3 regions of the Streptomyces sp. NBC_00887 genome follow, and region 2 is predicted to be linked to each of the others. Evidence: riboswitches for the same ligand, from Rfam matches in the RefSeq annotation. Region 2 holds a riboswitch; each other region holds the start of a gene.
The links. A riboswitch is a leader RNA that binds a small molecule or an ion and turns the genes downstream of it on or off. The one in region 2 is predicted to bind S-adenosylmethionine.
Positions count from the first base shown of each region.

Region 1 (2,256 bases), 1.2 Mb from region 2:
TCGACGGCGGCGAGCACCGGAGGCTGCGGACGAAGACCTCCCAGGCGCTCACCCCGCGTCGGCTCGAGGCGGTCCGCCCCGCCATCGAGAAGTTCACCGAAGAGCTCCTCGACGCCCTCGCCGAGCAGGGCAAGGACGGGGTCGTCGATCTCAAGGCCGTCTTCGCCCAGCCGCTGCCGATGCGGGTCGTCGGGCTGCTGATGGGGGTGGACGAGGACCAGTTCCCGATGCTGACGAAGCAGTACAAGGCCTTCTTCTCCATGCTCACCCCGCAGGAGGAGCGCCTGGCGCTGCTGCGTGAACTGGACGTCTTCTACACGGACCTCGTACGCGAGAAGACAGCGCGGGCCACCGACGACCTCACCAGCGCCCTGATCCTGGCCGACGAGGGAGGCGAGCCCCTCACCGAGGAGGAGGTCGTCGGCAACCTCAAGGCCATGGTGGCCGCCGGGCACGAGACCACGATCGGGCTCATCCTCAACGCCGTACGCGCACTGCTCGCCCACCCCGACCAGCTGCGGATGGTGCTGGACGGGGAGATTTCGTGGGAGACGGTCGTCGAGGAGACGCTGCGCTGGGACACGCCCACCACGCACCTGCTGATGCGTTTCGCCACCGAGGACATCCAGGTCGGCGACCAGGTGATCGCCGAGGGAGAGGGCGTCGTCATCTCCTACCGGGTCATCGGACGCGATGCCGAACAGCACGGCGACGACGCCGACTCCTTCGACATCACCCGTCCGACACCGATCCGGCACATGACCTTCGGCCACGGCCCCCACATCTGCCCCGGTGCCGCGCTGTCACGGGTGGAGGCCGGCATCGCACTCCCCGCCCTCTTCGCGCGCTTCCCCGCGCTCAGGCTCGCGATACCGGACGACGAGATCCGCAAGCTGCCGGTGATGACGCAGAACGACATGGAGGCCTTCCCCGTCCTGCTGCACGGCTGAGGCGGGTCGGACCAGGAGAACCTGCGCGAGGGCGTGGACGCGTACGGGCGGGAGGCATCGCGCCCGTACGCGGGGGTGGTGTGCGAACCCCGACGCCCTCACGGCTCCTGTTACGCTTTTGACGGGTCATGAGTTCCAGTGGAAAGCCCCGGCTCGCTGGACGGCACCCCGCTCCGCTGCGGGTGCTCCGGGTGACGACCCGCTCCGCGCGGCACCGTGCGGGGAACAGCGGACCACCGGGGACAGGCCCCCGGGGTCCAGGACCCCGGAAGGCGACAACGGCCATGCTCCCTCACCTCATTCACCACGACGCCTGCGTGCGCTACGCGCCCGGCCACCACGTGCACTGGATCCACGCCAAGAAGTGCGTACAGGAACCCGGCCAGGCCGTGGAACTCCTGCTGACCGCGGGCGATGTCCGCGACGACGGATGGCTGGTTCTGCGCGCGGCCTTCGAACACCCCGGCGGCCTGCCCGAGGTGTGGACGCACGCTCCCGCCGATCTGCGGGAGTTGCTCACGGGCCACCGCGGGCGCGTGTACTGGCTGCCGCGCTGGCACGCGCTGCGCTTCGTCGGCCTCGGCGGTGAGGCGACCGGCCTCGTGAACGTGGGAACCGAGGGCGGTCCGCTGTGCGCGACGAGCGCACCCGATCCGCAGCACACGGGTCGCGGGGACCTCACCTACGGGCTGTAGCCAACCAGCTCCAGGAACAGGTGCGTTCGGCCGGTACCGCCCGATCCGGGCGGGCCGGTCCGTTCGTGATACCGGACAGAGTCCGGGTTTTCGTCGAATGCGCGCTCAATCCGTTGACGCAAGGTGCGTTCGATTCTACGGTCCCGTCCTGGCCGCCCGTCCGAAGTTACGAGCGTCGTTCGGCACGTCGAACAGATCAATGTCATGCGCATGGCAACCTCCTGGCCCTCGGTGACGACTGCCGGGTACCCCGACACGACCGAAGAAGGTCTCCTGATGAGCCGCATCCCGACAAGAATTCCGCGAAGGGCCCTCGCCGCCCTGCCCGCCGCACTCCTGCTGGCGCTCGTGCCGACGAGCGCGTCCGCGTACCCCAACCCCGGTGTCGTCAAGGGCGACATCGTCGTCCACGACCCCACCATGATCCGGAGCACGTCCGGCCAGTACCTGCTCTACTCCACCGGAGAGGGCCTCCAGCTCCGCACCTCCACCGACCGCACCGCCTTCGGCCGGTCGGGCAACGCCTTCACGACGAAGCCGAGCTGGTGGAAGAACTACTCCTCCGCGTCGGACCCGTGGGCCCCGGACATCTCCTACCGCGGCGGCAAGTA
Region 1 is NZ_CP108788.1:3,315,167-3,317,422, reverse strand. It holds gene OG844_RS15100 (cytochrome P450) at 1-950, shown strand, start outside; SAM riboswitch class IV at 1,075-1,185, shown strand; gene OG844_RS15095 (hypothetical protein) at 1,235-1,645, shown strand; gene OG844_RS15090 (arabinan endo-1,5-alpha-L-arabinosidase) at 1,922-2,256, shown strand, end outside.
Region 1: it holds a riboswitch for S-adenosylmethionine, as region 2 does, so the genes downstream of both, OG844_RS15095 (hypothetical protein) here and OG844_RS09850 (aminotransferase class V-fold PLP-dependent enzyme) in region 2, are expected to answer to the same signal.

Region 2 (2,256 bases):
GACCTCGGCCAGGCCTTCACGGACCCGGGTGACGAGCTGCTGCTCGCGGGCGACGAGCTGCTCGAACCCGGCCTCGGTCAGGGCCTTGCAGGCGGCGGCGATGGAGTAGACGCCGATCACGTTGGGCGATCCGGCCTCGTGCCGGGCAGCCGTGGTGTGCCACTCCACGTCGACGCCACCGTCGGCGCGCCGGGCAACCTTCCGGGAGGCGCCGCCGCCCGCGAGATACGGCTCCGCGTCCCGCAGCCAGTCGGCCCGGCCGGCGAGGACGCCCGAGCCGAACGGCGCGTACAGCTTGTGCCCGGAGAAGGCGAGCCAGTCGACGTCCAGTTCCGCGATGTCCACCGGGTGATGGGGTGCCAGCTGCGCGGCGTCGAGGACGATCCGGGCACCGTGCGCGTGGGCGGCGGCGGCCAGTTCCTTCACCGGCCACAGCTCTCCGGTGACGTTCGACGCGCCCGTCACACAGACCAGTGCGGGGCCGTAGGGGTCGCGGTCGGCCAGCGCACGCTCCAGCGTCACGACTGCCTCGGCAGGGGTCCTGGGGGCGTCGAGGAAGGTCACCCGGGCGTCGCGCCAGGGAAGCAGCGAGGCATGGTGCTCGGTCTCGAACACGAACACCTGGCAGTCCGCGGGAAGTGCTGCGGCAAGCAGGTTGAGGGAGTCCGTCGTCGAGCGGGTGAAGACCACCTGGTCCTCGGCACGGCAGCCGAGGAACTCCGCGACGGTGACGCGGCTGCTCTCGAAGAGGTCCGTGGAGAGCTGCGAGAGGTAGCCGGCGCCGCGGTGCACGCTGCCGTAGTACGGGGCGTAGGCGGCCACGTCGTCCCACACGCGCTGCAGGGCCGGGGCGCTCGCCGCGTAGTCGAGGGCGGCATAGGTGACTTCGCCGCCCGTAACCAGCGGAACGGTGACATCGGCTCCCAGAACCGGCAGCGGGGCACAAATGGACTGATCGGCGGCAGCGGTGGAGACAGACATGGCGAACTCCCGTAACAGGCAGGCGAAATCCCGGCGCCGGCAGATACGCGGCAGCGCAGGGGAAGGAGAAAAGGGTGCGCGGAAGAGGGCGTTGGGCCCTATCGCATTCGCTTGCTCACAAGAGGCTCCCTGGGGACCAGGACCCCGGGGGATGGCATTCACAGATGCCTAGGGGCCCGCGCTTGCCACAGACCTCGCTGCCTGCGGCCTGGTCTTCACCCGGGGCACCCCGCCACGGACGGAGGGTTGCCGGACAGCGAGCCGGGGCTTATTCGCTGTCACTCATGACCTGCGCAGCATCTTGCCATACGTGACCACATGCGCAAGGGCGCAGTCCGCGATCCGGACTGCGCCCCGCCCCACACGTCCTTGCTTCATGCGTTGCTGGCGGCCACCCAGCGCTCCAGCGCCCGCTTGGCGGCACCCGAGTCGATCGATTCCGCGGCCCTCGCGATCCCCGCCGCGATCTGCTCGTCGAGCGTGCCCTCGCCCGGGTCGAGCGCCACCAGCGCGGCAGCGGAGTTGAGGAGCACCGCGTCGCGTACGGGACCTGCCTCCCCGTCCAGCATCCGCCGGGCGACGTCCGCGTTGAAGGAGGCGTCGGCACCGCGCAGCGCCGAGACCGGCACCAGGTCCAGGCCGACGTCCCGCGGGTCGAACGCCTCCTCGCGCACGGCACCGTCCCGGACGATCCAGACCCGGGAGGTCGCCGTGGTGGTCAGCTCGTCGAGGCCGTCGTCGCCCCGGAAGACCAGCGCCGAACTACCCCGGTCGGCGAGCACACCCGCGACGATCGGCGCCATCCTGAGGTCGGCGACGCCGACGGCCTGGGAGCGCACCCGGGCCGGATTGGTGAGCGGGCCCAGGATGTTGAAGGTGGTCGGCGTGCCGAGCTCCTTGCGGGCCCTCGCCGCGTGCCGCAGGGCCGGGTGGAACTTCACCGCGAAGCAGAAGGTGATGCCCGCTTCCTCGGCGACCCGGACGACGCCCTGCGGGGTCAGCTCGAGGTTGACGCCGAGCTTCTCGAGCACGTCGGAGGCCCCGCTCGACGAGGAGGAGGCGCGGTTGCCGTGCTTGACGACCTTGGCGCCGGTCCCGGCGACGACGATCGCCGACATGGTGGAGATGTTGACCGTCTTGGCCAGGTCGCCGCCGGTGCCCACGATGTCGACCGTGCGGCCGGGCACCTGGATGGTGTGGGCGTGCTCGTACATGGTGCGTACGAGTCCGGTGACCTCGTCGACGGTCTCGCCCTTGGCACGCAGTGCGATCACG
Region 2 is NZ_CP108788.1:2,158,951-2,161,206, forward strand. It holds gene OG844_RS09850 (aminotransferase class V-fold PLP-dependent enzyme) at 1-981, opposite strand, end outside; SAM riboswitch class IV at 1,155-1,271, opposite strand; gene trpD (anthranilate phosphoribosyltransferase) at 1,356-2,256, opposite strand, start outside.

Region 3 (2,256 bases), 5.7 Mb from region 2:
ACCTTCAACATCCTGGGCCCGCTCACCAATCCGGCCCGGGTGCGCTCCCAGGCCGTCGGCGTCGCCGACCTCAGGATGGCGCCGATCGTCGCGGGTGTGCTCGCCGACCGGGGTAGTTCGGCGCTGGTCTTCCGGGGCGACGACGGCCTCGACGAGCTGACCACCACGGCGACCTCCCGGGTCTGGATCGTCCGGGACGGTGCCGTGCGCGAGGAGGCGTTCGACCCGCGGGACGTCGGCCTGGACCTGGTGCCGGTCTCGGCGCTGCGCGGTGCCGACGCCTCCTTCAACGCGGACGTCGCCCGGCGGATGCTGGACGGGGAGGCAGGTCCCGTACGCGACGCGGTGCTCCTCAACTCCGCTGCCGCGCTGGTGGCGCTCGACCCGGGCGAGGGCACGCTCGACGAGCAGATCGCGGCGGGGATCGCGAGGGCCGCGGAATCGATCGACTCGGGTGCCGCCAAGCGGGCGCTGGAGCGCTGGGTGGCCGCCAGCAACGCATGAAGCAAGGACGTGTGGGGCGGGGCGCAGTCCGGATCGCGGACTGCGCCCTTGCGCATGTGGTCACGTATGGCAAGATGCTGCGCAGGTCATGAGTGACAGCGAATAAGCCCCGGCTCGCTGTCCGGCAACCCTCCGTCCGTGGCGGGGTGCCCCGGGTGAAGACCAGGCCGCAGGCAGCGAGGTCTGTGGCAAGCGCGGGCCCCTAGGCATCTGTGAATGCCATCCCCCGGGGTCCTGGTCCCCAGGGAGCCTCTTGTGAGCAAGCGAATGCGATAGGGCCCAACGCCCTCTTCCGCGCACCCTTTTCTCCTTCCCCTGCGCTGCCGCGTATCTGCCGGCGCCGGGATTTCGCCTGCCTGTTACGGGAGTTCGCCATGTCTGTCTCCACCGCTGCCGCCGATCAGTCCATTTGTGCCCCGCTGCCGGTTCTGGGAGCCGATGTCACCGTTCCGCTGGTTACGGGCGGCGAAGTCACCTATGCCGCCCTCGACTACGCGGCGAGCGCCCCGGCCCTGCAGCGCGTGTGGGACGACGTGGCCGCCTACGCCCCGTACTACGGCAGCGTGCACCGCGGCGCCGGCTACCTCTCGCAGCTCTCCACGGACCTCTTCGAGAGCAGCCGCGTCACCGTCGCGGAGTTCCTCGGCTGCCGTGCCGAGGACCAGGTGGTCTTCACCCGCTCGACGACGGACTCCCTCAACCTGCTTGCCGCAGCACTTCCCGCGGACTGCCAGGTGTTCGTGTTCGAGACCGAGCACCATGCCTCGCTGCTTCCCTGGCGCGACGCCCGGGTGACCTTCCTCGACGCCCCCAGGACCCCTGCCGAGGCAGTCGTGACGCTGGAGCGTGCGCTGGCCGACCGCGACCCCTACGGCCCCGCACTGGTCTGTGTGACGGGCGCGTCGAACGTCACCGGAGAGCTGTGGCCGGTGAAGGAACTGGCCGCCGCCGCCCACGCGCACGGTGCCCGGATCGTCCTCGACGCCGCGCAGCTGGCACCCCATCACCCGGTGGACATCGCGGAACTGGACGTCGACTGGCTCGCCTTCTCCGGGCACAAGCTGTACGCGCCGTTCGGCTCGGGCGTCCTCGCCGGCCGGGCCGACTGGCTGCGGGACGCGGAGCCGTATCTCGCGGGCGGCGGCGCCTCCCGGAAGGTTGCCCGGCGCGCCGACGGTGGCGTCGACGTGGAGTGGCACACCACGGCTGCCCGGCACGAGGCCGGATCGCCCAACGTGATCGGCGTCTACTCCATCGCCGCCGCCTGCAAGGCCCTGACCGAGGCCGGGTTCGAGCAGCTCGTCGCCCGCGAGCAGCAGCTCGTCACCCGGGTCCGTGAAGGCCTGGCCGAGGTCCCCGCGGTCAAGGTGCTCTCCCTGTTCGGCGACGACGCCCCGAGGGTCGGCGTCATCTCCTTCGTGGTCGAGGGCTGGAACAGCTCGCACTTCGCCGCGGCGCTCTCCGCGGAGTACGGCATCGGGGTCCGCGACGGCCTGTTCTGCGCCCACCCGCTCGTACGGACCCTGCTGGGCAGTGAGCCGCAGGACCCGGGCGAGTGCGGCGCCCCGGACGCCGAGCCGGGCGAGCGGTCCCTCAACGCCATCCGGGTGAGCTTCGGGGCCGGTACGCCGGACGAGCACATCGAGCGGTTCCTGGGCGCGGTCCGCGAGCTGGTGGGCGCGGGTGCCCGGTGGACCTACCGCACCGAGGACGGGCGCTGCGTCCCCGACAGGGGTGCTGCGCAGGTCTGAC
Region 3 is NZ_CP108788.1:7,843,705-7,845,960, forward strand. It holds gene trpD (anthranilate phosphoribosyltransferase) at 1-504, shown strand, start outside; SAM riboswitch class IV at 589-705, shown strand; gene OG844_RS35760 (aminotransferase class V-fold PLP-dependent enzyme) at 879-2,255, shown strand.
Region 3: it holds a riboswitch for S-adenosylmethionine, as region 2 does, so the genes downstream of both, OG844_RS35760 (aminotransferase class V-fold PLP-dependent enzyme) here and OG844_RS09850 (aminotransferase class V-fold PLP-dependent enzyme) in region 2, are expected to answer to the same signal.